Regions from separate parts of the Actinoallomurus liliacearum genome, predicted to be linked through region 2. Evidence: riboswitches for the same ligand, from Rfam matches in the RefSeq annotation. Region 2 holds a riboswitch; each other region holds the start of a gene.

Region 1 (9,886 bases), on a different contig from region 2:
GGCGTCTACGCTGGGCAGCGACGGCGACACGGAGCCCGGCGCACGCGTCCCGGCGCACCGCCCCGCGACCATGAGGAGCAGACCATCGACACCGGCCCGGGCGAACACCTCGATCAGCCGCTCCCCGAAGCGGTGCGCCAGCGTGTCGTCGAGGCCGCGGCCGGCGTCATCGGCGGGCTGCGCCCCGACGAGGTCCCGGCGCCGCTCCGGCGGGTCGCCCGGTTCGAGCCCCGGCGCCGCGCCCGGCTGGCCGCGACGCTGATCGCCGCCCAGCTCGAGGACGACAGCGGGTTCCGCGAGCGTGTCGCCGACGTCGTACGGGAGAGCGAGCCGGTGCTGGCCGAGGCGGTCGGCTCGGGCGCCGTGCCGCCCGCCGCGGACCCGGTGACCGTTGCCGCCCTCGCGTACCTGCTGCGCCCGCCGGACTGGGCCGAGCGGATCGAGACCGCGCGCCGGGACCTGGAGCGGTCGGCGGTGGCCGCCGAGGACGCCAAGGTCATGCGCCAGGTCGCCGAGCTCCGGGACCAGATCGCCGCGGTGAAGGCCACCCGGTCGGAGGAGACCGAGAAGCTCCGCGCCGAGCTGCGTGAGCTGCGCACCGAGAACGCCGAGCTGCGCAAGCGGCTGCACGAGGCGCGGGGCAAGGCGAAGCGGGAGCACGCGCGGGCGGAGGAGCTCGACCGGCGGCTGGGGGAGGAGCGCGCCGCGTCCTCCGTCGCGGCGGCCGCCGCCGAGGCGGACCTGCGCCGGCTGCGCAGCCGCCTGTCACACGCCGAGGCCGCCGCCGAGAGCGCCCGGCGCGCCGCCCGCGAGGGCCGCAACGTCGACGAGGCCCGGCTGCGCGTCCTCCTCGACGCCCTCACCGACGCCGCCAAGGGGCTCCGCGACGAGATCGCGCTGCCGCCCGGCATCACCCGGCCGGCCGACAGCGTCGGCGGCATCACGCCCAGCCGCCCCGGGCACCGCACGCTGCCCGGCCGGGCGCTGGCCGACAGCGACCCGGCGCTCCTGGACCAGTTGCTCACCCTCCCGCAGGTCCACCTCATCGTCGACGGCTACAACGTCACCAAGACCGGGTACGGCGACCTGCCGCTCGCCGACCAGCGGTCCCGCCTCGTCTCGGGCCTGGGCGTGCTGCACGCGCAGACCAAGGCGGAGGTGACGGTGGTCTTCGACGGCGCGGAGCTGAACGCCCCCGTCGCCGTGCAGGCGCCGCGCGGTGTGCGCGTGCTGTTCAGCGAACCCGGTCAGACGGCCGACGAGCTGATCGGCCACCTGGTCCGCGCCGAGCCGAGCGGGCGCGCCGTGGTGGTCATCTCCTCCGACCAGGAGGTCTGCGACTCGGCCCGGCGGGCCGACGCCCGGCCGGCGCCGTCGTCGCTCCTCCTCCGCCGTCTCGGCCGCACCTGACCGTCCGTTCCCGCCCTGGCCCGCGCGATATTGCGCGGGGAATTGTCGGTGGGTCCTCGTAACGTCTGGCAATGACGACGACACGAGGAGGAATTCGTGCTCATCGACTGCGACAAGTGTGAGCTACGCAACGTCGGCTGTGCCGACTGCGTCGTCACCATGATGCCCGCCATCCCCGAGTCCGGCCTGGACCTTGATCCACTCGAGCGCCGCGCGCTGGGCATTCTCGCCGCGGAGGGGCTGATCCCGCCCCTGCGAATGACGATCTCCATCGACCGCGCATCGTGACCATCCGCGCGCGCCCTGTTGCTCAAATGACGTGAATTGCTCGAATTCCCGGAGAAGCGGTTGTTACCAGCGTGAGACTTGACTAGTCTCACGCGCTGAGCCGGTCGCTGGTTCGTCGCCCCCCAGGCGACGGCGACGGCTTCCGCCGAGTCGTCACGTTCGGTGAGGACGCCCGGGTTCCGGGCCGTAGGATCCTCACCGGCACGACGAGCCGGGGAACCAGGTTTCAGGGGTGAATCGGAGCGCTGCGCGCTCCGTAGGGCGACTTCCACGCCCGAATCCGTCAGCTAACCCGGTAGGCGGACAGTGGGAGAGGGGCGTGCCGCAAATCGTGGCAACAGAGCGCAGTGCCGACGGTTCAGCCGTCGGACGGCCGATGAGCGGCTGGATCCGCGGTCGCACGTTGGCCACCCTGTGCGTCGCCGCCTCAGCGGCGCTGGCTCTGCCGGCCGGTACGGCCGAGGCGAAGCCCAAGGAGACGCTGAGTCAGGCGAAGGCCAAACTGGCCAAGCTGAACTCCCAGGTCGACCACCTGGACAACGACTACAACAAGGCCAAAGAGCAGTGGGCGGCGGCCGACAAGAAGCTGAAGGCGCTCAAGGCCTCGGTCAAGCAGCAGCGCCAGTCGTGGGCCGAGCTCCGCGTCCGCGTCGCGCAGATGGCCGCGTCCGCGTACAAGAACGGCTCGAACGGCGCCGACATCCCCGCCCTGGTCTCGGCCAAGGACCCGCAGACGGTGCTCGACCAGATGTCGGCCTTCGCGCAGCTGTCCAAGAACCGCTCCACCGAGCTCGCCCAGTTCCTCAACGCCGCCCAGTTGCTGCAGCGGCAGCAGGCGCAGGCCGAGCAGGGCACCACCGACCTGGTGCAGAAGAAGAACGCTCTCCTCGCCAAGAAGAAGACCATCGAGAAGTCGGTCGAGCAGCAGAAGGCCCTGGTCAAGAAGCTGGGCCCGGCGGCGGACTCCGGCGGCGGTGACAGCGGTCCCGTGGCGAGCAACTGCGGCGGTGGCTACCACGGCTCGGCGACCGGCAAGGCGCGGACCGTACTCGAGTGGGCCTACAGCAAGTGCGGTACGCCGTACCTCTACGGCGGCACCGGCCCGCGGTACGACTGCTCCGGCTTCACGATGAAGGCCTACGCGGCGGCGGGGAGGACCATTCCCCGCGTCGTCCCGGACCAGTACGACGCCACCACCAGGGTCACTCCCCAGTCCGCCCTGTCCCCCGGCGACCTGGTCTTCTTCGACAACCTCGGGCACGTCGGCATCTACGTGGGCGGCGGCAAGTTCATCCACTCGCCGCACACGGGCTCGTACGTCAAGATCGACAGCCTGAGCAACCCCTGGTACAGCTCGCATTACGTCGGCGCGGGCGCGCTCTAGGAACGGATCATCATGGCCAAGGAGCGTACGATCATGCCCAGGACCGGCCGCCGGTTCCTGACGACCGTCGGGTTCGTCGCCGTCGCGGGGCTCGCCCTGCCGGGGGTTCCCGCGCACGCGGACCCCGGCTCTTCGCTGAGCGCGGCGAAGAAGGAGCTCGCGCAGCTGAACGACAAGGTCGACCAGCTGAGCAACCAGTACAACCAGACCAAGGCGGACTGGAAGGCGGCCCAGAGCCGGGTCAACGCGCTGAGCAAGTCGGTGCAGGCCGAGCGCAAGACCTTCCAGCAGCTGCGGCTGCGGGTCGCGCAGCTCGCCGTCGACGCCTACAAGACCGGGGACAACGGCTCGATCCCCGAGCTGGTGAGCTCCAAGGACCCGGACGCCGTGCTCTCGCAGATGTCGGCGTTCAACCAGATCGCGCACAACCGGTCGGCGGAGTTCCAGCAGTACCTCGCCTCCGCGCAGCGGCTGGAGCGTGAGCAGGCGCTGCGCGTCCAGGCCGCCCAGCAGCTCACGGCCAAGAAGAACCAGCTCGAGACGCAGCGCAAGCAGGCCAACGCGGCCATCCAGCGGCAGCTCAAGCTGGTCCGCAAGCTCGGCGCCGGCATCGATCCGGGCAGTTCCAAGGAGAACTGCTCGGTCCTCGCCTCGGGCAAGGCGGAGACCGTGCTGAAGTTCGCCTGCGCCCAGCTCGGCAAGCCGTACGTCTTCGGCGGCTCGGGCCCGAGCACCTGGGACTGCTCCGGGATCACGATGGTCGCCTACCGCAAGGTCGGCATCAAGCTCAACCACTGGGTACCGGACCAGTGGGACGCCAGCCGCCGGATCTCCAAGGCCGACCTGCAGCCCGGTGACCTCGTCTTCTTCCATGACCTCGGGCACGTCGGGTTCTACCTGGGCAACGGCAAGTTCCTGCACGCCCCGCACACCGGCGACGTCGTGAAGATCTCCAACCTCAGCGACGCCTGGTACACCTCGACCTTCATGGGCGGCGGCCGGCTCATCTGAGACCGACCGACAACTGAACAACGGACGCCGACAGGCCGGGGGGACGGACTCCCGGCCGGCGCACCGAGGCGCGGACCGGATCCGGTCGGCCTGCCGGCGTCGACACCTTTCGAATCTTCCGCACCGACGGTGCGGATCGCGGCGCACGCCATGTGCCGCTCGGCCGGAGGGGGCCTCGGTCAGCGGGGTGCGGTTCGACACGCGCCGTGCGGACACGCCGCTTCCGGTCTGTCAGAGATGCAGAGACACGGTCATCACCGAAGTGGCCCGACCGGGCCGCGGGTGGCCGTGCACGCCTAATCCGTGGGCACACGGGGCCGGGGAACCGACCGCGCCGAAAGGCGCGGCTTTCACGGGGGTGAATCGGGGCGCCTGTTCTCCCGCAGGCATGCCGTAGGGCGGCTTCCAGCCCGAACCCGACAGCTAACCCGGTAGGCGTAGTGGAAGGAGAGACCTCTGTCTCGCAACCCCTCGACCGCTTCGTCCCTGCGCCTCCGCCTCGCCGGAGGCATGGTCGCCGCGGGTGCGGTCCTCGCACCCGTCGCCCTGACGGCCACCGCCGCGCACGCCGCGACCCCCCAGACGGCCGTCACCGTTGCCAAGGCGACGACGAAGCACAAGTCCTGGAGCCAGCGGCACAAGGTCGGTCTGGAGGCGGTCTCGATCGCCCGCAAGCAGATCGGCAAGTGGTACCGCTACGGGGGCGCCGGGCCCAAGACGTTCGACTGCTCCGGTCTGGTGCAGTACTCCTACCGCAAGGCCGGCGTCCGGCTGCCGCGCACCGCGGGCCAGCAGCACCGTCACATCAAGCGGCACATTCGCTGGAAGAACCTCGCGGCCGGTGACCTGGTGTACTTCAACGGCAACCAGCACACCGGGATCATCTCCAAGGTCGTCGGCCACAAGATCTACATGATCCACGCGTCGCACACCGGCACGCGGATCAAGCAGATCCGGATCGACAACAACAGCTACTACAAGCACGCGTTCTACGGCGCGGCCCGGCCGTACTGAGCCGGACCGTCCGCCGGGCCGGCACCGCGATGGCGCGCCATCCGGTGCCGAGTCCGCTGATCATCGCCGGGGTCGTCCGCACGGACGGCCCCGGCGTTCTCAGTTTCGCCCGCTACCATCACGCGCATGTCATCGGCGGGCACCTGGCAGGGACGGGTCGCCGCGCTGACCGGGGTGGCGATCGCGCTGCAACTGGTCACCGCGGTCGGCTACGCGGCCCTGCACCGCGAGACGGGGCACGCGGCCGCCTCGTTGCGGAGCGCGGCCACGGTGCCCGCGCCGAGCCCGGCGACGGTGACGACGCTGCTGCAACGCCGCTCCCGCGCCGTCCTCACTCATGACCGCACGGCCTTCCTCGCCACCGTCGACCCGTCGGCGCAGGCGTTCCGCGCCGGGCAGGAGACGCTGTTCGACAACCTGGCGAAGGTCCCCCTGGCGGCGTGGCGCGAGTCGCTCGCGGACACCCGCGCCGCGGCGGCCGCCGACGACGGCTGGACGGCGCGGCTGACGCTCACCTACCGGCTGCGCGGCTTCGACACGAAGGACGCCGCCTACACCCAGTACCTCACCTTCCAGCGGCACCAGGGCACCGGCTGGGTCGTGTCCGGCGACGGCTCCACGCACGGCCTGCGCGACGATCCGCAGATCTGGGACGGACCGGACCTGACCGTCATCCGTGGCAAACGCAGCCTGGTCCTCGGCGAGGGCGGCACGGGGGTCGGAGACGGCACCGGAGTCACCGAGGGCGCGGAGACGCGGACCGCCGAACTCCGCGACATCGCCCGGCGGCTGGACACCGGGGTCGGCCTGGTCTCGAAGGTCGTGGGCGACCGCTGGGCACGGCGCGTCGTGGCGCTCGCGCCCGCGACGGAGCAGCAGGCCGAGGAGCTCGTCGGGGACGTCCGGAACCTCGGCGACATCGCCGCGCTCGCGACCGTCAGCGGCGGCGCGGGCGAGGCCGACGGCGGCGTGGACCGCGTGGTCATCACCCCCACCGCCTTCGGCCGGCTGAACGGCCTCGGCCGGCACGTCGTCCTCACCCACGAACTCGTCCACGTCGCGATGGGCGGCGCCCGCGACGGCCACACGCCCATGTGGCTGGTCGAAGGGCTGGCCGACTACGTCGGCTACAAGGACGCCGGTGTCTCGACGCGGGCGGCGGCGCGCGAGCTGGCCGGTCTGATCTCCTCCGACGGCCTGCCGGCGGCGCCGCCGGGTCGGAGCGCCTTCACCGGGTCGGGCGAACGCCTGTCCGCCGCGTACGAGGAGGCGTGGCTGGCCTGCCGGATGATCGCGGAGCGCTACGGTGAGGGCAGGCTGGTCCGGGTGTACCGGACCGCCGAGGCCGTACCCGGCGACGCCGGCGACCCGCGCATCGAGGACCGCGCCCTGCGTGACGTGCTCGGCGTCGACGCGAGCCGGTTCGCCGCGCAGTGGCGGGCCTACCTGCGGAAGGAGCTCACTTGACGGAGGCCGGCGAGCAGGAGGGCGCCGGGTCGCCCGTGCGCACCGAGGCCGATCTCGGGTCCGCTCCCCGAGTGGAGCCGCGCGGGGCGCCCCGGCGCGCCGCGGCCGTCGCCGCCGCGGTGCTGGGCGCGCTGCTGGTCGTCGTCGTGGCGGCGGTGACCCCCTGGCATCCGCTGTCCGGCGGGCGGGCCGCCGCGGATCCGGCGCTCGACTTCACGCGGGAGCAGATCGCGCGCAACGAGAGGTTCAGCGCGGCCATGGACGGTCCGGCGTACGCCGGGCTCGCCGCCGGCCTGGTGGTGGTCCTCGTCCTCGGCCTGACGCCCTGGGGCGCCCGGCTGCTCGGCAGGGTCGTCAGGCGGCCGTCCCCGTCGGACACCAGGCCCGCGCCGTGGCGGTGGGGCCTGCGGCTGATCGCCGTCGCGCTGGTGCTGTCCGCGCTGACCCAGCTGGTCGCGCTGCCGTTCGGCGCGTGGTCGGAGTCGGTGCTGCGACGGTACGGCCTGTCGACCCAGGGCTGGGGATCGTGGTTCGGCGACCGGCTCACCGGGTTCGGGGTGAGCCTCGTCATCTGGATCGTCGCGCTGCTCGGCCTGCACCTGCTCATCCGCCGCTTTCCGCGGCACTGGTGGGCGGGCGCGGCCGTCGGCGGCTTCCTGCTCGTCACCGCCGTCTCGTACGCCTACCCGGTGGTGGTCGAGCCGCTGTTCAACTCCTTCACCTCGATGCCCGCCGGGCCGTTGCGCACGGACCTGCTCCGGATGGCGCGCGCGGACGGCGTACCGGTGAGCGACGTGCTCGTCGCCGACGCGTCGAAGCGCACGACGGAGCTGAACGCCTACGTCTCGGGGTTCGGCTCGACCCGGCGTATCGTCGTCTACGACACGCTCCTGGCGTCCCAGTCGCCGAAGGAGGTCGAGCTCGTCGTCGCGCACGAGCTCGGCCACGCCAAGCGGAACGACGTGCTGACCGGCACCCTCGTCGGCGGCCTCGGGGTCGCGACCGGCGCCTGCGTCCTCTACCTGGTGATGACCTCGCCGCGCCTGCTGCGCCGGGCCGGCGTACGGTCGGCGGCCGACCCGCGGTCGACCGCGCTGCTGCTGGCCGCGGTCACCGTTCTCGCCCAGGCGGCGGCGCCCGCGCAGAACCTCGTCAGCCGCCACATCGAGGCCCGGGCCGACGTGCACTCCCTCGAGCTGACGCGGGACCCGGCGACGTTCGCGGCGATGCAGCGGTCGCTCAGCCTCCGCAACCTCGACGACCTGTCCCCGAGCCCGTTCGCCTACGCGCTCTGGAACACCCACCCCTCCGGGCCGGAGCGCATCGCGATGGGCCGCGCGTGGGCCCGCCTGCACCACGTCGCGGTGCCCCCGCCGAGTGTCCGTCCCTGACCGGGCCCGCGCCTCTCACCGCGTACGCCCCCGCCCACGGCCGGCCGTGGGCGAGGGCGTACGGATGGTGAGCGCGGCGGTTACTGCGTGACCGGGGCCGTCTCCACGGCGCGGGGCCCGCCGAGCGGTCCGCCGACCGGCAGCGCGTACCGGCCGCCCATCCCGTTGACCACGCCGGCCGCGGACGCGTACCAGGCGACCAGGGCGGTGAGGACTCCCACCCAGCCGCCGAACTTGATCACGCCGCTGCTGTGCGACAGGTTGCCGATGAACAGGATGATCTCGGTGAGCTCCAGGGTCAGGAACACCCCGAAGACCGCCGCCGTCACCTGGGTGCTCCACAGGAGCATGTACGTGTTGAAGATCGCGAACGCCAGCAGGATCCAGCCGAGGTCGTTCTGGATGAGGTGCTCCGGGTTCGCCTTCGTGGCCGCCGCCGTCGCCGCGGCCGTGGGCGCGACCCAGCGGACGTACAGCCCGAGGCCGATCCAGAACCCGCCGTAGGAGGCGAACGCGGTCGCGCCGAAGACGTTCCGGTTGCGGAACTCCCACATGCCGGCCAGCAGCTGGATCAGGCCGCCGTACGCGAACGCGTAGCCGAGCCAGGCGTCCGTGCCGTCGGTCCACCCGGCGTTCTTCGCCGAGAGAAGGAAGGTGGTCAGCGCGAACGCCGCCAGCCCGAGCGGGGCGGGATCGGCGATCGTGGAGAGGGGGGTCGGGGGTCGGGGGGTCTCGGTCATGGGTGGCTCCTCCTCGTCGTGAAGCTCACCGCCGTGCCTCGTCGGGTCCGCCATGCACACTTCGCAGGCCGGGCGGGGACCGGGCGGCCAGGACGCGCGTAACCACATTAACTCCCTGTTTCGCTCTGGTCACGGGGGCGCGTAAAGGTGATCACAGAACACATGCGATGCTGACAACGATGGGGAAGACGCTCGTCCTGACCAACGACTTCCCGCCCCGGCCGGGCGGGATCCAGGCGTTCGTGCACAACCTGGCGGTCCGCCGGCCGCCGGGCTCCCTCATCGTGTACGCCCCCACGTGGGAGGGCGCTCCGGAGTTCGACGCCGCACAGCCGTTCCCGGTGGTCCGGCACCCCAGGCCGCTGATGCTCCCGGTCCCGTCCGTGCTGCGGCGCGCCGCCGAGATCGTCCGCGCGGAGGGCTGTGACTCGGTGGTCTTCGGCGCGGCGGCGCCGCTCGGGCTGCTGGCCCCGCGCCTTCGGCGGTCCGGCGTCGAGCGGTTCGTCGGGATCACGCACGGTCACGAGGCGGGGTGGGCGGCGCTGCCCGGGTCGCGCCGGTTGCTGCGCCGGATCGGGGACCAGGTCGACGTGCTCACCTATCTGGGCGAGTACACCCGCAGCCGGATGGTCCGCGCGCTGTCGCCCGCGGCGGCGGCGCGGATGCGGCGGCTGGCCCCCGGCGTCGACGAGACGGTGTTCCACCCCGGCGCCGGGGGAGAGGAGATCCGGGCCCGGTACGGCCTGGCGGACCGCCCGGTCGTGGTCTGCGTCTCCCGGCTGGTCCCGCGCAAGGGGCAGGACGTGCTGATCCGCGCCTGGCCGCAGGTGCTGCGGGCCGTCCCGGACGCCGCCCTCCTGATCGTCGGCGGCGGCCCGTACCGCACCACGCTCGACCGGCTCCGCGTCGAGCTGGACGTGGCGGACGCCGTGCGCCTGACCGGCACGGTCCCCTGGGAGGAGCTTCCCGCGCACTACGACGCCGGTGACGTGTTCGCCATGCCCTGCCGGACCCGCCATCGCGGGCTCGACGTCGAGGGCCTGGGGATCGTCTACCTCGAGGCGTCCGCCACCGCCCTGCCGGTGGTGGCGGGCGACTCCGGCGGCGCCCCCGACGCCGTCCTCGACGGTGAGACCGGCGTCGTGGTCGACGGCCACTCGGTGGGCGCGGTCGCCGGCGCC
Region 2 (9,886 bases):
ACCCGGGGCGTGCCCGCCGACCGGCGCCGGGCCGTGGTCAAGTCGGTCGAGACGCTGATCACCAACTGGCGCGGCGCGGCCGGGATGCTCAAGCACGACGGCGTCACCCCGTCGATCACCTACAAGTGGTTCACCGGCGGGCTCTGGGCCTGGGACACCTGGAAGCAGGCGGTCGGCACCGCGCGGTTCGCCCCCGCGCTCGCCGAGTCGCAGATCCGGTCGATGTTCGACTACCAGGTCCGCCCCGACTCGCCGACCCGCCCGCAGGACGCCGGGATGATCCCCGACTGCGTGTTCTACAACGACCCGGCGCGCGGCGGCGGCAACTGGAACGAGCGCAACTCCAAGCCGCCGCTGGCCGCCTGGGCGGTCTGGGAGGTCTACCGGGCGAACGGCGACACCGCGTTCCTCAAGGAGATGTACCCGAAGCTGGTCGCCTACCACGACTGGTGGTACCGCGACCGGGACCACGACCACGACGGCCTGGCCGAGTACGGCGCCACCGTCGACCCGGCCAACGACAGCACCGAGGAACGGCGGCAGGCGGCGGCCTGGGAGAGCGGCATGGACAACGCCCCGCGCTTCGACGCCGCGCTCGGCACGAGCGTGGTGGACAACCGTGACGCGAACGGCCGCCTGGTCGGCTACTCGCTCAACCAGGAGTCGGTCGACCTGAACTCCTACCTCGTCGCCGAGAAGGGCTACCTGGCGGCCATCGCCGCGCGGCTCGGGCACCGGGCGGACGCCACGCGGTACACCGCGCAGGCACGGACGCTGGCCGCGACCATCCGGGCCAAGATGTACGACCGGGCGACCGGCTTCTTCTACGACACCGACCTGACCACCGGCCGGCGGCTCGTCGATCGGGGCCGGGGCATCGAGGGCGCCGTCCCGCTCTGGGCCGGGGTCGCCGACGGCGCCGAGGCGGCGCGGGTCCGGGCCAGGCTGACCGACCCGGCGGAGTTCGCCACGAAGGTGCCGTTCCCGACGGTGGCCAAGAGCTCGCCGTACTTCGCCGCGCAGGAGTACTGGCGCGGGCCGGTCTGGCTCGACCAGGCGTACTTCGCGCTGGCCGGCCTGCGCCGGTACGGCTACGGCAGGGACGCCACGGCGGCGGCGGACCGGCTGTGGCGGTCGGCCGGCGGCCTGCTCGGCGACGGTCCGATCATGGAGAACTACGACCCGCTGACCGGAGAGCCGCTGAACTCCACCAACTTCAGCTGGTCGGCGGCGCTGCTGCCCGGCATCGCCTGAGCGGGATAGACCGGTGAGATCACGGGCCCGCGGCCTCGGCCGGCCGCGGGCCCGTGCACGTCCGTGACGAGCGACTCCGGGACACGTCCGTGGCGAGCGGCTCCGGGATCCGCGGGACCGGCCTTCGAAGCCGCGGGCGACCGGAGTCAGCCGGTCTTCGGGCGGGCTCGTTCGATGATCGCGGCGAAGTCGACGCCGGCCGGCAGGGTTCCGAACGCCCGGCCCCAGTCGCCGTCCAGGCGGGAGGCGCAGAAGGCGTCGGCGACCGCCGGGTGACCGTGCCGGACCAGCAGCGAACCCTGCAGCACCAGGGCGAGGCGCTCCACGATCCGCCGGGCGCGCAACTCGATCGTCGCGACGTCGGCGAGGGAGTCCTTGACCTCCCGCACGGCGGCGTCCAGCCGGGCGTCCGCGCCCGAGGCCAGGCCGACCTCGTCGAAGAACGTCTCGACGGTCTCCGGCTCCTTGACCATGGCGCGGAGCACGTCGAGTGCCGAGACGTTCCCCGAGCCCTCCCAGATCCCGTTGAGCGGCGACTCGCGGAACAGCCGCGGCATGCCGGAGTCCTCGACGTAGCCGTTGCCGCCGAGGCACTCCAGGGCCTCCGCGGCGTGGGCGGGCCAGCGCTTGCAGACCCAGTACTTGCTCACGGCGAGCCCGAGCCGCTTGAACGCGGTCTCACCCCGGTCGGTCGCCCCCGCCAGGCGGAGCATCAGGACGGTCGCCGCCTCGGACTCGACGGCCAGGTCGGCCAGGACGTTGCGCATCAGCGGCTGGTCGACGAGGTACCGGCCGAAGGCCTGCCGGTGCGCGGCGTGGTGGGCGGCCTGGACGAGGCCCTCGCGCATCCCGGCGGCCGCGCCGACGACGCAGTCGAGCCGGGTCATGTTGACCATCTCGATGATGGTGCGGACGCCCAGCCCCTCGTCGCCGACGCGCCAGGCGACCGCCTCCTCGTACTCGACCTCGGCGGACGCGTTCGAGCGGTTGCCCAGCTTGTCCTTGAGCCGCTGCAGGCGGATGGCGTTGCGGGTGCCGTCGGGCAGCACGCGGGGCAGCAGGAAACAGGTGAGGCCCTCCGGCGCCTGCGCGAGGACGAGGAACACGTCGCACATCGGCGCGCTCGTGAACCACTTGTGGCCGGTCAGCAGGTACGTGCCGTCGGGTTGCGGCACCGCCCGCGTCGTGTTCGCCCGGACGTCGGACCCGCCCTGCTTCTCCGTCATCGACATGCCGGCGAGGATGCCGCGCTTGTCCGCCGGGGTCCGCAATCCGAAGTCGTACGTGTCGGACGTCAGCAGCGGTTCGTACTGCCGGGCCAGCTCGGGCGCGTGGCGCAGCGCCGGTACGGCGGCGTAGGTCATCGAGATCGGGCAGCCGTGACCGGCGTCGACCCGCCAGACGTAGAACTTGGCCGCGCGGGCGACGTGCGCCCCGGAGCGTTCCGTCCAGGCGCGGGCGTGCAGCCCATGGCCGACGGCGACCCGCATCAGCTCATGCCAGGCCGGGTGGAACTCCACCTCGTCGACGCGCCGGCCGTACCGGTCGTGGGTCCGCAGCACCGGCGGGTGCTCGTTGGCGAGCCGGCCCCATTCCCGGGCCTGCTCGGTGCCGGCCAGCCGGCCCAGCTCGTGGACGGCCTCGGCCGCCCAGCCACCGCCCTCCCGGAAGATCCCGTCGAGAAGAGCCGGATCGTCGGCCACGTCGTGGCCGATCAGCGGCGGGACCTGGTTGAAGACCTCATGTGTTGGCACTGACCGCTCCGATGCTGCGCTGGGCGAAGGAGGTGAGATTGAAGATCAGGTCGGCCCGGACCCGGTCGCGCGCCGCCGCGTCCGTACGGGCCGGGACGGCCGGGGCGGCGGGCGGATACGGGTCGGCAGACCGTGTCGCGCCGACCGCGAGCGGGCCGACGAGGGCCTCGCCGATGGCGCCGACGAGCGCGGCGGCGCTGACCTCGACGTCCTGGTCGGGGAGTTCGCCGGCGGCGATGCCGCGGCCGATGAGCCCGGCCAGGACGGCGGCGTACGCCCGGCGGAAGACCAGCCGTTCGGCGTCGACGGCGGGGTCCACCGGCTCGGCGAGGAGCGCGTACGCCATGCGGGGGGCGCGCAGGGCCCGGCCCGCGAAGGTCTCGATCACCGCCGCGACGCTCTCGGCCGCCGGTCGCGCCGGCGACGCGGCGCGCGCGAACGCGTCCACCTCGCGCTGTGAGGCCACCCGGAACACCTCGGCGACCAACTCGGACTTCGACGGGAAGTGGCGGTAGACGCTGCCGGTCGCCACCCCCGCCCGCCGGGCGACGGCGGCGATCGAACATCCGGCGTAGCCCCGCTCGGCCACGACGGCCAGCGCGGCGGCCCGGATGCGCTCCCGCGACGCGCTGAGCCGGGCCTCGACGCGGGGCGTACGGCGGTACGGCACACAAGGATTGAACCTCAGTTCACTCCTTCCCGGCAAGCATCGTCACCGGAGACAGAACAACGGCGCGGGATCCCGAGAGGGGATCCCGCGCCGTCCGGCCGGCAGGCGAGGGGGAGCGGGTTACGCCTTGCCGGTGGCCGTGTCGAAGCCGGTGCCGGAGTGGCGGTACACGCCACCCTTGCCCAGCTCGAGCACCTGGAACTTGATGGTGATCGAGTTCGAGGCGGTGCCGGTGAGGTGCTGCATCATCTTCTCCGACAGGTCGATGAGCGCCGGCGGGTTGTGCTGGGCGACCGCCCACTCCGCCGGGCCGAAGTCCTCGACGACCCCGATCTCGCTCTTGCCGTTGTAGGTGATCTTCACCTTCGTGCCGAGCGGCCAGTACGGGCTGGCGATCGTGTGGTACGACATCGGCTTGCCCGACGCCGTCGACGGGTCCCAGAAGGACGTGGCGGTGGAGACGCCGCCCGGCAGCGCCGCCGCCTTGGCGTCCTTCTCCTTCTTGGGGTCCTTGTCCTTCTTGACCGCCACGAGCATCCGGTCCTGGGTGGCGCTGTCGACGCGCTTCTCGGCCTGCGCGGGGGCGTTCTGCGCCTGCGGCGACGCCGCCGCCTCCGAGGTGCCGCCGTAGGCGAGGGCGGTGGTCACACCGCCGCCGGCCAGAGCGACGCCTGCGGCGATGCCGGCGATGGCCTTCGTCGAGAACCTGATCATCGCTTTCCTTTCGGGGGCATGGGGGGATGAGGGCACGGGGGTACCGGGGGAGGGGTGAGGAGAGATCCGGGGAGCGACCCGGGAAGGGAGGTCGGCGCGTGCCGCGTCGCCGACGGCGGCACGGCACGCATCGACGGGTGAATTACTGGGGGTACTCCGGGTAGCCGTAGCCCACGACGGTGGAGGTGTTACGCGTCCGGACCTTCACGGCGTCGTCCGTGTTGCCCTCGACGGTCTGGATCGTTCCGTCGCCGTTGTCCTTGATGACCAGGCCCACGTGATCGATGTTGTCGACGCCGCTGCCGTTCCAGGAGAAGAAGACGACCGCGCCGGGCCTGGGAGTGGTGCCCCAGCGGCCCTGCGAGATGAACCACTTGGCGTGGGAGGGGGTGAACGCGTCGCCGCCCATGCCCTTGACGCCGAGCTGGTCGCCGACCCAGGTGACGAACATGTCGCACCAGGAGGCGTTGGCGTAGTCGTTGACCGACCCGCCGTCGCGCGCGGCACCGGCCTTGGCGTACGGGGTGGTCATGAACCACTGGTTGAACTTGCTGCCGCCGGTCGCGTTCTCGCTCGTGCCGACCTGGGACACGGCGAGCTTCACGACGTCCGCCGCGGTGGGCACCCTCTTCGCCTTCTGCTCGGCGACGGTGTGCACCTTGATGTGCGGGTTGTCGTTCACCGGGCGGGCGTGCTTCGCCGCCTTACCCGTACGAGGTGCGGGTACCTGACCGGCCTGGTGGGCGGCGGGACGGGACGCGGTGGGGGTCTGCGCGGAGACGGCGGGTGCCGCGGTGGCGACGGCCATCGCCGCGGCGCCGGCGGTCACGGCACCGGCGACGAGGCCGGTGAGGCACTTCTTCTTCGATGCAAAGAGGGGTTTGGCGTGTCGAGGGGACACGGGGGGTACTCCTTCGGCTTCCATGCCGCTTACCGGGTTAGCTGACGGGTTCGGGCGTGGAAGCTGCCCTACGGCACGAGAGATGTGCCGATTCACCCCGGGACTTCTGGTGGGTCCCCGGTTCCGCGATGTGCGGATTCAGCGGGTCGCCCGCTTGCGCGGACGGCACGAACAAAGAGACAGGGTCTGGCCGTACGGTCCCAGGGGTAGGGACGAACGACCGGATATTCAGATCAGGGAGGACTCGCGGACGAGGTTCTAAGCTCCTTACTTCCAGACGCCTACCGGGTTAGCTGACGGGTTCGGGCGTGGAAGTCGCCCTACGGCACGACAGGTGTACCGATTCACCCCGGGACTTCTTGTGGGTCCCCGGCTCCGTGATCTTCACGGACTCGACGTTGCCGCTCCCGCTCCATATGGATCAAGGGGTTCTCCACGGGAGTGGCGTGATATTGGATATGAACCGTCCGGTCTTCACGGAGGCCCTCACACGCTTCTTCGCGCCGCGCCGTTCGCGCTGGTGGGCCGGCCGTCACCGGCGGGCATCCGGGAGGCGCATGGGGGGCGTCCGCCGGACTTAGGCGAACATAGCAGACAAATACCGACGGACCAAATACCCCAGGTTTGCGACATGGCTCACATGATCCATTGGAATAAGTGATCGTTATTGCGTCGCGGCCTGCCGTGATCAATTTCCGGATAAGGAAAAAGAATCACGAAACCTGGAAATGATCATAATTGCGGACGGGCCGAAAAGCCTTACGGCATAGGGCGTCGCGGCCAGTCGAAGAAGATCGCTCAACACGGCGTTCCGGCCGGCAGGAGGAGACGCCCGGCCCGGTGTTCCCGCGGCAGGAGGAGACGCCCGGCCCGGTGTTCCCGCGGCAGGAGGAGACGCCCGGCCCGGTGTTCCCGCGGCAGGAGGAGAGGTCCGGTGCGGGGGTCCGGCCGGCCGGAGGAAGGTCGCTCAGCCCGCGGCCGCGACGAGGTCGGCCCGGATGAGGGCCTCGCGATAGCGCTGCGCGGCGATCTCCGCCAGCTCCGGGGCGGCGCCCAGAGCCGGTGAGACGGCCACGGCGCCCGCCGCCAGGGACTCGTCCCGTACCTTGTCCGCGAAGAAGCCCGGGGCCAGGAAGTACGACGCCACCACCACACGCCGCGCCCCCGCGGCGTACAGCGCGCGTACGGCCTCGGGGGGCGTGGGGCGGGCCGCGGAGGCGTACGCGGGGACGACGGCGCGCCAGCCGCCCCAGTCGCGCGCCATCCGGCCGATCGTCGCGTTCGCGGCCGGATCGCTGGAGCCGGCCGCGGCGAGCACCACGGCCGTCTCCGGGTCGGGCCGGACGCCCACCTCGGCGAGCCGCCGTTCCAGGGCGCCCGTCATCAGCGGGTGGGGGCCGAGCGTGGCGCCGTAGTGCAGCGCCAGCCGCGGGTGGGCCGCCCGAGCCTCCCGCAGCGCGCCGGGGATGTCGGTCTTGCTGTGATAGGCGGCCGTGAGCAGGAGGGGGAGCACGACGGCCTCGTCGGCCCCCTCTCCGACGAGACCACCGAGCGCCTGCCCCGGTGCGGGGGGAGCGTGGTCGAGATACGAGGTCACGACCCGCACCCCCGAGGAACGACGTACAAGATCGAGAAGTTCCTCGACCGTCGCCGCCGCACGTGGATCACGGCTCCCGTGGGCCACCGCGACCAGGGGCACCGCCCGGCTGCCGCTCACCGGTCTCACAGGTTGATGCCGCATTCGGTCTTTCCAGTGCCGGCCCAGCGTCCGCTGCGCGGGTCCTCGCCCGGCGCGACCCGCTTGGTGCAGGGCTCGCAGCCGATGGAGGGGTACCCGTCGTACTGCAGCGGGTTCACCAGGATGCCGTGCTTCTCGATGTAGCCGTGCAGGTCGGCCTGGCTCCAGCGGGCGAGGGGGTTGACCTTGACCTTGCCGCGCGCGGCGTTCCACTCGACCACGCGCGCGCCGCGCCGGTGCGAGGTCTCCTCGCGCCGGATCCCCGTGATCCACGCTAGGTACGGCTCGAGGGCGCGGTTCAGCGGCTCGACCTTGCGCAGGTGGCAGCACAGGTCCGGGTTCCGGCCGTACAGCCGGGGCCCGAGGTCGCGCTCCTGCCCGGCGACGGTACGCGAGGGGGTGACGTTCACGACGTTCACCGGGTAGACGGCCTCGACCGCGTCGCGGGTGCCGACCGTCTCGGCGAAGTGGTACCCCGTGTCGACGAAGAGCACGTCGATGCCGGGGCGGACCTTGGAGGCGATGTCCACCAGCACGGCGTCCTTCATGGACGACGTCACGCAGATCCGGTCGCCGAACGTCGCGATCGACCAGCGGATGATCTCTTCGGCGGAGGCGTCCTCCAGGGCGTCCGCCGCCGACTCGACGATGTCGGTGAGGTCGAGCGCGGCGGTGGGGCGTTCGAACAGGAGCGTCATGCCGAGCCCTCCCCTCGGGGAGCACCCGCCGAGCTGAGCGCGCCGAGCCCGATGAAGCGGAGCCGGAAGGCCCGCGTGCAGGCACGGCAGTGCCAGCCGCCGTCGCTCTCGTACGGCTCCAGGTCCTCGTCTCCGCAGTAGGGGCAGTAGAAGGGGACGGCTCGTTCGGTCACTTCAGGTCACCTTCTTCCGCACGCTGCACCCACGCGGCGAAGGACTCGCCGTCGGCCTTGTTCTCCTGGAACCTGCGCAGCACCCTCTCCACGTAGTCGGGCAGCTCCTCGGCGGTGGTCTTCAGGCCCCGGATCTTCTTGCCGAACTCCCCGCCGATCGAGCCGCCCAGGTGGACCTGGAAGCCCTCGACCTGGTCACCGTTCGCATCGGTGACCAACTGGCCCTTCAGTCCGATGTCGGCGGTCTGGATGCGGGCGCAGGAGTTCGGGCAGCCGTTGATGTTGATCGTCAGCGGCTCGGCGAAGTCCGGCAGGCGCTGCTCCAGCTCCTCGATCAGGTCCATGCCGCGCTGCTTGGTCTCGACGATGGCGAGCTTGCAGTACTCGATGCCGGTGCAGGCCATCGTCTGGCGGCGGAACGTCGACGGGCGGACCCGCAGGTCGTGGGCCTCCAGCTCGGCGGCCAGCTCCTCGGTCCGCTCCTCCGGAACGTCCAGGATGACCATCTTCTGCTCGGTCGTCGTGCGCACCCGTCCGGAGCCGTACTCCTCGGCCAGGTCCGCGATGACGCGGAGGATGTCGCCGTCGACCCGGCCGACCTTCGGCGCGAAGCCGACGTAGTACCGGCCGTCGCGCTGCCGGTGGATGCCGACGTGGTCCCGGCGCTGGTCCCGCGGTCCGCCGGGCGCGGGGCCGTCCGCGAGGGCGTACCCGAGGTACTCCTTCTCCAGGACCTCGCGGAACCGCTCCGGGCCCCAGTCGTTCATGAGGAACTTCAGCCGGGCGCGGTGCCGGAGCCGGCGGTAGCCGTAGTCGCGGAAGATCCCGGTGATGCCCGCCCAGACCTCGTGGACCTGGTCCGGCCGGACGAACGCGCCCAGCCGCTTGGCGAACATCGGGTTCGTGGACAGGCCGCCGCCCGCCCAGAGGTCGTAGCCGGCCTCGCCCTCGGCATTGACCACGCCGACGAACGCGATGTCGTTGATCTCGTGGATCGTGCACTGGGCCGTGCAGCCGGACAGCGCCGTCTTGAACTTCCGCGGCAGGTTGGAGAAGTCCGGGTGGCCGATGTACCGGTCGTGGATGTCGCGGAGCTGCGGCGTCGCGTCGATGACCTCGTCCGCGTCGATCCCGGCGAGCGGGCAGCCGAGGATGACCCGCGGCGTGTCGCCGCAGGCCTCGGTCGTGTGCAGCCCGACCGACTCCAGGGCCTCCCAGATGGCCGGGACGTTCTCGATCTCGACCCAGTGCAGCTGGATGTTCTGCCGGTCGGTGATGTCCGCGGTGCCACGGGCGTACTTCGACGACACGTCGGCGATCGTCCGGAGCTGGTCGAGGTTCAGCTGGCCGCCGTCGATGCGGACGCGCAGCATGAAGTAGCGGTCGTCGAGCTCTTCGGGCTCGAGGACCGCCGTCTTGCCGCCGTCGATGCCGGGCCGGCGCTGCGTGTACAGGCCGTACCAGCGGAACCGGCCCCGCAGGTCCGCGGGGTCGATGGAGTCGAAGCCGCCCTTGGCGTAGATGTCGATGATGCGACGGCGGACGTTCAGGCCGTCGTCGTTCTTCTTGTTCTCTTCGTTCTTGTTGAGCGGTTCACGGTAGCCCAGGGCCCACTGGCCCTCGCCTCGTTTCCGCTGCAGACGGGATGGCATCGTGCGCGTCCTCCGTGGTCGTGGGGGACGCGAAGCACGCCGGCAGATCGCACTGCTGGCTCAACGCTGAGCTTTGGGAATGACACCGGCATACCGCGCGCCCTTGAGGCAGTGGCGGTGATCAGGTGTCAGCGACAGATGGCGCTGCCCACACGGAGAAAGTCGACGTGCCGGCGCATAACCAGCAACGGATCCGCAGCAGCCATGTATCGATGATGACATGTGGTTCGATGACTGTCCAACCATGTCCGAAATGCGGACGGGCGTCGCATTGGTCGGATCTCAGCCCTGCCGGAGCCAGTTGATGCCCGGCTCGGAGCCCTCGCCGGGTT
Region 3 (9,886 bases), on a different contig from region 2:
GCTCGTCGGCCTCCTCCAGGTACTGGGTGGTGAGGAAGATCGTGACGCCGCTCGCCACCAGTTCGCGGACGATGCCCCACATGGAGCGGCGGCTGCGGGGGTCCAGGCCGGTGGTGGGCTCGTCCAGGAAGATCAGGCGCGGGTCGCCGACCAGGGTCATCGCCAGATCCAGCCGGCGCTGCATCCCGCCGGAGTAGGTGCCAGCGGGCTTGCGCGCGGCCTCGATGAGATCGAAGCGCTCCAGCAACTCCTTGGCCTTCTGCTTGCCGTCCCTGCGGGACAGGTGCTTCAGGTCGGCCATGAGGAGCAGGTTCTCCTCGCCTGTCAGCAGCTTGTCGACCGCGGAGTACTGCCCGGTCACCCCGATCGCACCGCGCACGTCGTCGGCCTTACGGTCCAGGTCGTACCCGGCGATCTGAACGGTGCCGCCGTCCGCGCGGATCAGGGTGGACAGGATCTGCACGGTGGTGGTCTTGCCGGCGCCGTTCGGGCCGAGCAGAGAGAAGATCGTTCCCTCGGGGACGGTCAGGTCGACGCCGTCGAGCACGACCTTCTCACCGTTCTTGTCGCGGTAGGACTTACGCAGCCCGGTCGCCGCGATGGCCAGATTCGTCACGGTTCTGCTCCTTTAGAGGTTGCGGGTCAGAGGCTGCGGGCGGTGATGTCGCCGTTGGAGGTGGTCGCGGTGATGGTCAGGTCGGCAGTGCCGTCGTTCTTGAGGGCGTTGGTGATCCGGCCGTGGGAGGTGCCGGCGTCCAGGGACGCGGAGACTCCGGCGGCGGCGCCGACCGAGATGTCACCGGACTGGGTGGTCAGCGCGACCTTGCCGCCCGTGGCCTCGGCGATCCGGATGTCGCCCCGTGCGGTGCTGATCTCGGCGGGACCGCCCAGCCGGCCGACCTCGACGTCGCCGTCGACCGCGGCGAGCCGGAGGCTCGCCGCCTCGTCGATCTTGATCTGGCGGTAGGCGCCGTCGAAGACGACGTCACCGAGGCGGCCGACGCCGCGCAGCTCGCAGCCGGCGGTCTTGGCCTCGATCCCGGAGCCGGCGGGCAGCTGGACGGTGACGTCGATGGATCCGGACGGGCCGAAGTAGTCGTTCTTGGCCGGGCCCTCGATCCGCAGGACGCCGTCGGCGTAGGCGACCGTGGTCTGCTCCGCCGCCTTCACGTCGCGGCCCTTGGAGGCGTTCGCGGGCAGGACCTCGACCGTGGTGTCGGCCCGGTCGGCGGCGATGAACTGGACGCGTCCGGCGGGGATGTTCAGGACGGCGGCGATCGGGGCGGGGGTGTCGAACTTCTGCATCGTTCTCTCCTTGCGGCTCGTTGTTTCCGACGCCGCAAACGCTACGTTGCTTTCTAGGTTCCTTCAACAAGCTCGTTGCGAGTTGACAGCATTACCCCAGCTCGCAGCCATGAAATCGTTGCAACAGATCTGAATCTAACGCAACATCGAGGAGGACACTCGTTGCGATGGGTTGCCCGTGAACGCTATGGTGGGGGCATCAGGGAGCGCCAAGGAGGTCGCGATGCCGGGAGGCCGGCTCACTCAGCAGGACCGCCAGCAGATCGCATCGGGGCTGGCGGACGGGCTCGCCTATGCGGAGATAGCCAGACGCCTCGACCGTCCGACCTCGACGATCACGCGTGAGGTGATGCGGAACGGCGGCCCCACCGGCTACCGCGCCGAGTTGGCCCACCGCGCCACCGAACGCCGCGCCCACCGGCGCAGGGCGGCCTCCTCCCGAGAGTCGGAGGCGCGCCCGCAGCCACACGGACGCGACGCCGAGGCGGTGCGCGAGTACGAAGAAACGCTCACCACCGTCTTCATGGCCTCAGGCACGCCCAAGATGATGGCCCGGGTGATGGCCTGCCTCTGCACCGACGACGCGGGCAGCCTCACCGCGTCCGAGCTCGTCCAGCGCCTTCAGGTCAGCCCGGCGTCCATCTCCAAGGCGATCACGTTCCTGGAGAGCCAGGGCATGGTCCGCCGGGCACGCGACGAGCGCCGCCGGGAGCGCTACGTCGTCGACGACGACGTCTGGTACCAATCGATGATCGCCAGCGCTCGTGGCACCGCCCAGGTCGCCGAGACCGCACGACAGGGCGTCGGCGTCCTCGGCCCCGGCACCCCGGCCGCCGCCCGCCTCGAGAACATCGCCCGCTTCCTCGACTTCATCACCGAGAGCATCACCCGCGCCGCGAACCAGGCCCGCGAGGTGCTCTACACCAAACCCGAACCGACCTCGAGCGACACCTCGCCCCGCTGACTGCGCCGTGGGTCGCACGCGGGTGTGCTGCTCGGCGCGGGTCAGTCGGCCAGGGCGGCCCAGGTCTTGGGACCCACCTCGCCGTCGGCGGACAGGTGCGCGCCCTTCTGGAAGGCGGTGACCGCGGCGGCCGTCGCCGGACCGTAGTAGGAGTCGACGGTCACCGGGTGCTTGTGCGCGCCGAGCCGCTGCTGGATCCACTTGACGTGCGCGTCGTGCATCATCGCGCCCGCGACGTACCGGTAGATCACGCCGGGGTACCGGCTCGGGTCGGAGGCGGCCAGGCCCGGCTTCACGAAGCCGTACACGTCGCTCCAGTACCTCGTGCGGGTGGCGACCTGGTCGTTTCCGGTGTTGCCCTCGATCGACTCGAACGTCGTGTGCCCCGAGTCCAGCCACTTGACGAAGAACCCGACGTGCTCCGGCTCGCCACTGCGGTTGAAATCGAAGGTGACCGGGTCGCCCCTGGCGATCAGCTTCCGGTCGGTATGCCATTTCGACCCCACGCGGCCCTTCAGGCTCGGCACGTAAGCGATCTTTCCGCCCAGCAGGTGCAACGCGCCGAAATGGTTGAAGCACCAGCACACGAAGATCAGGCACCAGGACGCGGCGGTGTTGTCGCCGTAGTACCACTGCGTGAAGTCGTTGACGTTCTCACGGACGCGGCCTCGTGCCGTGCCGCGCAGGGTCATCGCGTACGCGACCAACTGCTCGCCCGTCGGCGCCGCGGCGGCGCTGTGCACCGTGATGGGCGCCGCCGGATCGACATAGATCCGGCCGTCGTCGGGCGGGTCCGGGAGACGCGGGGCGGCGGCGTCGCTCGGGCCGGGTGCCGGAATCGGCTCGCCGGGGGGCGGCGAAGTGAATGCGTCGGGCATGAATTACCTCCTCGATGGCCGGAACTCGGATCGGTGGAAGCCCCCGGACGATCACCGTCCCGTCCGCGTTACCCGTCCTCAGCCGGGCCATGCGACATCAGTACGCAAAGGGCATTAATCGCGGCGCAAGCGACTATCCCCTGCAAACGGTGTTTCTCGCCCCCAGCGTCCCGCCGGCACCGGTTGCCTCGCAGCCGAACGGCGAAATCGGACTAAAACCGGTTTCACTTCACGTAACGACCACGCCACTCACGTCGAATAGGCGCGCCCAAAACGGCCCAATCAGGCCAGAACGGTTTTTCTGCCACCACGCAGGCAAGTGACGGTGACGACTCTCGCCGACCGCTACCTGCGCTGGGGTCGCAGCGTCAGGGTGTGCGCGGCCTCGCGGCGTACGGTGTCCGGAGCGGACCGCATCGGGATCGTGTCGCCGCGCGCCCACAGCCGCGCCTGGTCCCAGTAGTGGTCCGCGAAGGCGTGGCCGGACGCGCCGGTGAGGTTGATCCAGCGGGAGCGGTCCAGGTCGGCGAGGTCGGCGATCATGCGCATCGACGGCACCCAGTCGACCTGGTACCCCTCCTGCGGATTCCAGCCGGTCGCGTCGACGAGCGAGTCGCCGCCGGACAGCTTCAGCGGTCCCCGGTTGAACAGCCACTCGATCGGCCCGATGCCGGAGGTGCCGAACGTCTGGTTGGTGATCGTGAGCGTGTGCAGGTCGCCCCAGCGCCACTTCTTCGGGTCGTCGCCGAGGCGGTCGCGCAGCTCGTGGTCGGCGTCCTTCACCGCGAGGCGGAGCATGTCGTCGCGGGTCTCCCTGGCCGGCGTGCGCACGTCGTCCCACCAGGGGTCGTCCGGTCGGTTCAGAAGGTTCCGCAGCACCTCGAACCAGCGGTCGCCGCCGTCGGGGCGGGCGCCGTCGGGCAGTTCGTCGTTGAACGTCCGCAGCAGGAGGTGGCGGTAGACGGCGTTGTAGAAGGCCGCCGGTGCCGAGCCGGCGGGCTGAGTGAAGTCCCAGCCGCGCAGCAGCGCCACGGCGGGCCCGGAGCCGACGCGCAGCAGGTGCGGCACCAGCGTCGGCGCGAAGCCGTTGCGGTCGTCCAGCTGGATCCGCCCCATCGTCGCCGCGTCCATCTTCGGCGCCCGCTGGACCAGCTCGGCGATGCGGGCCGCGCGGTAGCCGTACGCCCAGTCGTGGGTCAGCATCCTCGGGTAGCCGGGCCCGACGGCCGCGTTGTTGGCCGTGACGATGTAGCCCTGCGGCGGGTCGTACGTACGGGGCAGGTCGTCGAACGGGATGTAGCCCGTCCACTCCTCCTTGCCGGTCCAGCCCTGCGCGGGCCAGCGCCCGTCGCCGCTCGACCGGATCGGGATGCGGCCGGGCGCCTGGTAGCCGATGTGCCCGTCGACGTCGGCGTACAGGAGGTTCTGCGCGGGGACCTCGAAGAGCCGGGCCGCGTCGCGGAACCGCTGCCAGTCACCGGCGGTGTCCAGCGACACGATGGCGTCGGCGGTCCGGCCCGGGTCGAGCGCGGTCCACCGCAGCGCGACCGCCGTGCCGTTCCCGGCCGTGCGGACCGTGTCCATCACGTCGGACAGCAGCGGCCCGTGCCGTGTCGCCCGTACGGTGAGGGTGACGGGCTTGCCGCCGGCCACCTTGATCTGTTCGGTCCGGACGGCGAGGGGCTCCTGACGGCCCTTGTACTCGTACGTCGAGCCGGTGACCCGTTCCAGGAACAGGTCGGTGACGTCCGGGCCGAGGTTCGTGAACCCCCAGGCGATCCGGGCGTTGTGCCCGATGATCACACCCGGGACGCCGGAGAACGTGAACCCGGTGACGTCGAAGGGGCAGGCGGCCGACGCGGTGCGGCAGTGCAGTCCGGCCTGGTACCAGAGCGACGGCATCTGCGGCGCGAGGTGCGGGTCGTTGGCGAGCAGCGGCCTGCCGGTGTTCGTCCGCGCGCCCGACACGACCCAGGAGTTGGAGCCCAGGCCCGGGGCGCCGTTGCCGAGCATGGTCGGCATGGCGTGGATGGCGGCGGCGACGCGGGTCAGCGCCGGCGACAGCGCGCGGGCCCGCGGCGCCGGCCCCGGACGCCCGCCGGAGTCCCCGCCGCCGGGGACGATCACCGGGTTCCGGTCGTACGGATAGTCGGGGTACAGCTGGTCGACGCGGGCCGGGGACACCTTGGTCGCGGCGATCGCGCGGCCCAGCTCCTCGTCCATGTTGCTGCGCAGGTCCCAGGCCATCGCCTTCAGCCAGGACAGCGAGTCGACGGCGGTCCACGGCTCGGGGTGGTAGCCGCTGCGCTGCAGGCCCAGCACGGAGTACTCCAGGCTCTGCGTGGCGGTGTTCCGGTGCCGGGCCAGCCAGGCGTTCACGCCCTGGGCGTACGCGTCGAGGTAACGCCGGGTGTCGGGCCGCAGCAGCGGCAGCTCCTGCTCGGCGACCCGCCGCCAGCCGAGCGTACGGACGACCTTGTCGGTGTCGAGGGTGGTCTTGCCGAACAGTTCCGACAGCCGTCCGGCCGTGATGTGCCGCCGGAAGTCCATCTCCCAGAACCGGTCCTGCGCGTGCACGTAGCCCTGTGCCCGCATCAGGTCCTCGGCGTCGTCGGCGTAGATCTGCGGGACGCCCCACCGGTCCCGGAGCACGGTGACGTCCGCGCCCAGGCCGGGGACGGTGACGCGCCCGCCGACCTGCGGGTACGACCGCCGGACCGTCCACCACCCGTACAGGGTGAGCACGAGCGCGAGAGCCAGGAGCACGGCCAGGATGCGGACCGCCCAGCGGGCCGGACGCGGCAGTCGGGCAAGCGGCGCAAAACGGGCCATTGACCTTCCTCACGCCAGAACCGGGATGATCGCGTCAGTAAACCATCCGCGCATGCCAGCCGCCCACGCCCCGAACCAGCGGATTCGGCGCCCGGGCGGCGGGTGGACGGGTTCGCGGCTACTGGCCGTACTCGGGGTAGCCGTAGCCGACGACGGAGTCCTTGCTGCGGGTCCGGACCTTCACGGCGTCGTCGGTGTTGCCCTCGACGGTCTGGATCGTTCCATCGCCGTTGTCCTTGATGACCAGGCCGACGTGGTCGATGCTGTCGATGTCCTTGCCGCCGTTCCAGGAGAAGAACACGACCGCGCCCGGCTTCGGCGCACTGCCCCAGCGCCCCTGGTCGTGGAACCACTGGGCGTGCGCGGGGGTGAAGGCGTCGCCACCGAGGCCCTTGACCCCTGCCTGGGCGCCGACCCAGGTGACGAACATGTCGCACCAGGACGCGTCGGCGTAGTCGCTGATCGACCCGCCGTCGCGCGCGACTCCGAGCTTGGCGTACGACGAGGCCATGAACCACTGGTTGAACTTGCTGCCGCCGGCGGCGTCCTCGGTGGTGCCGACCTGGGACAGGGCGACCTTCAGCGCCTCGGCCGCGGTCGGCACCTGCCGCCGGCCCTTGTCCGAGCCCCGGGGATCGGCGTCCAGCCCTCTGCCGGAAACCTGTGTCACCTGATTTCCCTGGGTGGACGGCGCGCCCGCCGGCGCGCGACCGGCCTGCGCGGGGAGCGAAGACGCCTCGGCCGGGCCGGCGGCGAAGATGAACGCGGCCAGACCGGCCGACGCGATGCCCGACAGGGCGGCGGTGATGCGTGCTCCGGATCGTTCGAGTCGAGGGGCAGCGGACACGGGGGTACTCCTTGCTTCCATGCCGCTTACCGGGTTAGCTGACGGGTTCGGGCGTGGAAGCTGCCCTACGGCACGAGGGGAGTGCCGATTCACCCCAGTAATACATTTGGGTCCCCGGTTCCACAGTGGTGTGGATTCAGCGGATCGCCCGAATTCGGGCGGCTTATACAAGAGACTGCCGGGCGGTCGCCATCGCGATGGCGGTGGATGGGATCAGGGGATGGGCGCGGGCAAGGTTCTACTCCTTACTTCCAGACGCCTACCGGGTTAGCTGACGGGTTCGAGCGTGGAAGTCGCCCTACGGCACGGGGGATGTGCCGATTCACCCCGATGATGCGGTGGGTCCCCGGCTCCGTGAGGTCACGGACTCGGCGTTGCCGCTCTCGCGTACGCACTCCGCGGAGCGCTCGGCGGTAGCAGCGCGATTTGGATATGAACCGGCCGGGTCGGGCCCCGCTCGGGCAGGCGTCTTGTGAACGCCCTATCGCCTGGGTCGGCAGGCCGGCCGTGGCCGACGGATATGCGGGCGACGCGTGGGGAGCGCCGCGAGAGTTATTGGAACATAGCAGGGACAAAACACTCACTCAAAGATGAGTTTACGTGATGTGGGTCACTTGCCGCACGCAATGCCAGAGGTCGAGACTGCTAGCTGTATACGCAAGTGATTGCTGTGACCATTGTTAATGATGTGACTGTTGTTACTCGTTTTCGAAGGGACCATCGCCTCTGGCCCGCACCGGTGTCCCGGTGAATCGTGGAAGCGAGGGGGAAAGAGCCATGGCCTTCATTCACCGATTCGACGATGACCGCCCGCGCGAGGAAGAGGTCGAGATACAGGCCGGACCGGTCCGGCTGGCCGGCACCCTGGTCGTCCCCGAACCACCGCTCGGGTTCGTCATGTTCGCCCACGGCAGTGGCAGCAGCCGCCGGAGCCCGCGCAACCGCTTCGTGGCCACCGCGTTGAACCAGGTGGGGCTCGGGACGCTGCTGTTCGACCTGCTCACCGCGGCAGAGGAGGCCGACCGCGCCAACGTGTTCGACATCGGGCTGCTGGCCCGGCGCCTCATCGACACCACCGCCTGGCTGTGCGCCCGCCCCGAGGCGAGCGGGCGGCGCGTCGGCTACTTCGGCGCCAGCACCGGAGCGGCCGCCGCGCTGTGGGCCGCCGCCCAACCCCGGGCGGACGTCGCCGCGGTCGTCTCCCGTGGCGGCCGACCCGACCTCGCCGCACCCCGCCTCCGGCAGGTGACCGCGCCCACGTTGCTGATCGTCGGAGGCCGGGACGAGGTCGTCATCGAGCTGAACCGCCAGGCCCAGGCCCTTATGCGCTGCGAGAGCCGGCTCGAGATCGTTCCGGGCGCCACCCATCTGTTCGAGGAGCCCGGTGCCCTCGAGACGGTCGCGGAGTTGGCACGGGAGTGGTTCCTCGACCACCTCGCGCCGATCGGGCAACGCCCGCGAGGGGCCTGAACCGCGTCGCGGCGGAGGCTCGGGCGCGGATGGGCGTCACCAGCCCCAGCGGGCGCCCATCCGCTGAGAGATCCTGCAGATTCTGTGCCTCTTCCGGCAGAAGGCCACTTGGGTATTGGTCCGTCCGCTCACGTTGGTGTTCGACACCTGCTGCAGGCCGCGATTGACGGTGGGGCTGAGCACGGTCGTGTAGTTCTTGTTGAACTTCCCGTTCCCGACGTGCATGGCGACGCGCACCCATTTGCCATGGCCGTCGCCTCGGGGCAGGGCGCCCATCCGCTCGACCCGCCCGATCGCCGCCTGGCTCGCGCGCGCCTGCGCCGGCGCGAGCACCCCGGAAACGCCGCAAAGGAGGACGGCGAGTGCGAGGATGCGCCCGTTGCGGGGCGGCCGGGCAATGGACCTCTCATTACGGCGACGAACCATTCGTGGCACACCTGGCTTCTTGCGCCCTTCGCTGGGCGCGCTCGGTGGACAACCGGGACGTCGGCTTCTATACCCCGCGCACGACATGATCCCGTCACCTGCCCCCGACACGGTCAGAACATTACCCGCCCTTTCACCGCCCATGCCGCAACGATCCGGCGGGCGGGCATCGGCAAGAGAATGCTAAGCGGCCTTCAAATTTCACTCATCACCACAATGAACCGTTGACTTTCGAAGTCACTGTGATGTCACCTGATATCGGGACATACATCTAAATGTTCTCAAATGACGCGCGTGGCTGCCGAATCGTCGCGCGCGAGCCGTACCGAAGGAGGTATCTTCCATGGGTATTTCGCGCCGGATGGGAGTAGCGGTCTCTGGCCTGGCCTTCGCGGGAGCAACGGTCGCGACGCTCGGCGCAGCCGGGCCGGCAAACGCACAGACGGCGACGATCACCCCGCAGCACTCCGTCGCCGCAAGTTACTCCCGCGTCACTCGGCACCGGCACGGGCGCGCGTTCCTGCGGCACAGGCGCGCACACCTGCGGTACGGGCGCGCGCCCCTGCGGCACTGGCGGACGACGAGCGGCACGACGAGTAGTTACTCGTACTCCTACTACAAGCGCACTTCCTACTGGTACTGGTGGGGCGGGTGCGGCTGCTGCTGCTAGCGAGGTGAGCGGCGGAACGGCAGTGCTACCGGTCTGATTCCTCGTGACGGCCCGCCCCGGGCTCCCCCGGGGCGGGCCGTGCCGGACGTGTCATCGCGGCCGGTTCGGTTACTCCTGAGGCCGCCCCGCCCCGGCGCATGACCCCCTGGGCGGTGGTAGGGGCTAGAGGTACCTTCGAAGTACCGCCAGCAGGATCGATCCGTCACCTGCCCCGTACGTAACGTGACCGCCATGAGCTGCCGGCCAACGGGTACGTGCGCATCGGCAGCAACACCAAGACCTTCACCGCCGTCGTCGTCCTGCAACTGGTCGGCGAGGGCAGGATCCGGTTGGACGAGCCGATCGAGACCTACCTGCCGGGCCTGATCCGCGGCGACGGCATCGACGGCCGCCACATCACGGTACGGCAGTTGCTGCAGCACACGAGCGGCCTGCCGAACTACACGTCCCTCTTCGCGAACGGCTTCCTGCCCTACCAGCACCGCTACTTCGAG

What was found. Region 2 has a riboswitch for cyclic di-AMP ahead of ABD978_RS24190 (CHAP domain-containing protein). Riboswitches for the same ligand answer to the same signal wherever they lie in the genome.
Region 1: linked by a shared signal. The riboswitch ahead of ABD978_RS22845 (C40 family peptidase) and the one ahead of ABD978_RS24190 (CHAP domain-containing protein) in region 2 are both predicted to bind cyclic di-AMP.
Region 3: linked by a shared signal. The riboswitch ahead of ABD978_RS08690 (CHAP domain-containing protein) and the one ahead of ABD978_RS24190 (CHAP domain-containing protein) in region 2 are both predicted to bind cyclic di-AMP.

What each region holds. Positions count from the first base shown of each region.
Region 1 covers NZ_BAABHJ010000016.1:34,301-44,186, forward strand. The annotation lists gene ABD978_RS22835 (NYN domain-containing protein) at 133-1,410, shown strand; gene ABD978_RS22840 (hypothetical protein) at 1,507-1,698, shown strand; cyclic di-AMP (ydaO/yuaA leader) riboswitch at 1,885-2,016, shown strand; gene ABD978_RS22845 (C40 family peptidase) at 2,075-3,082, shown strand; gene ABD978_RS22850 (C40 family peptidase) at 3,116-4,093, shown strand; cyclic di-AMP (ydaO/yuaA leader) riboswitch at 4,377-4,546, shown strand; gene ABD978_RS22855 (C40 family peptidase) at 4,604-5,107, shown strand; gene ABD978_RS22860 (gluzincin family metallopeptidase) at 5,234-6,574, shown strand; gene ABD978_RS22865 (M48 family metallopeptidase) at 6,571-7,965, shown strand; gene ABD978_RS22870 (acetate uptake transporter) at 8,046-8,705, opposite strand; gene ABD978_RS22875 (glycosyltransferase family 4 protein) at 8,885-9,886, shown strand, end outside.
Region 2 covers NZ_BAABHJ010000017.1:98,081-107,966, reverse strand. The annotation lists gene ABD978_RS24210 (MGH1-like glycoside hydrolase domain-containing protein) at 1-1,254, shown strand, start outside; gene ABD978_RS24205 (isovaleryl-CoA dehydrogenase) at 1,401-3,008, opposite strand; gene ABD978_RS24200 (TetR/AcrR family transcriptional regulator) at 2,995-3,678, opposite strand; gene ABD978_RS24195 (RlpA-like double-psi beta-barrel domain-containing protein) at 3,799-4,392, opposite strand; gene ABD978_RS24190 (CHAP domain-containing protein) at 4,535-5,293, opposite strand; cyclic di-AMP (ydaO/yuaA leader) riboswitch at 5,306-5,447, opposite strand; cyclic di-AMP (ydaO/yuaA leader) riboswitch at 5,557-5,701, opposite strand; gene ABD978_RS24185 (sirohydrochlorin chelatase) at 6,261-7,034, opposite strand; gene ABD978_RS24180 (phosphoadenylyl-sulfate reductase) at 7,016-7,729, opposite strand; gene ABD978_RS24175 (PDDEXK family nuclease) at 7,726-7,902, opposite strand; gene ABD978_RS24170 (nitrite/sulfite reductase) at 7,899-9,554, opposite strand; gene ABD978_RS24165 (hypothetical protein) at 9,837-9,886, opposite strand, start outside.
Region 3 covers NZ_BAABHJ010000005.1:209,531-219,416, reverse strand. The annotation lists gene ABD978_RS08715 (ATP-binding cassette domain-containing protein) at 1-616, opposite strand, end outside; gene ABD978_RS08710 (DUF4097 family beta strand repeat-containing protein) at 643-1,305, opposite strand; gene ABD978_RS08705 (GbsR/MarR family transcriptional regulator) at 1,529-2,269, shown strand; gene ABD978_RS08700 (peptidoglycan-binding domain-containing protein) at 2,311-3,147, opposite strand; gene ABD978_RS08695 (penicillin acylase family protein) at 3,493-5,979, opposite strand; gene ABD978_RS08690 (CHAP domain-containing protein) at 6,098-6,826, opposite strand; cyclic di-AMP (ydaO/yuaA leader) riboswitch at 6,835-6,978, opposite strand; cyclic di-AMP (ydaO/yuaA leader) riboswitch at 7,068-7,210, opposite strand; gene ABD978_RS08685 (dienelactone hydrolase family protein) at 7,604-8,296, shown strand; gene ABD978_RS08680 (hypothetical protein) at 8,333-8,722, opposite strand; gene ABD978_RS08675 (serine hydrolase domain-containing protein) at 9,647-9,886, shown strand, end outside.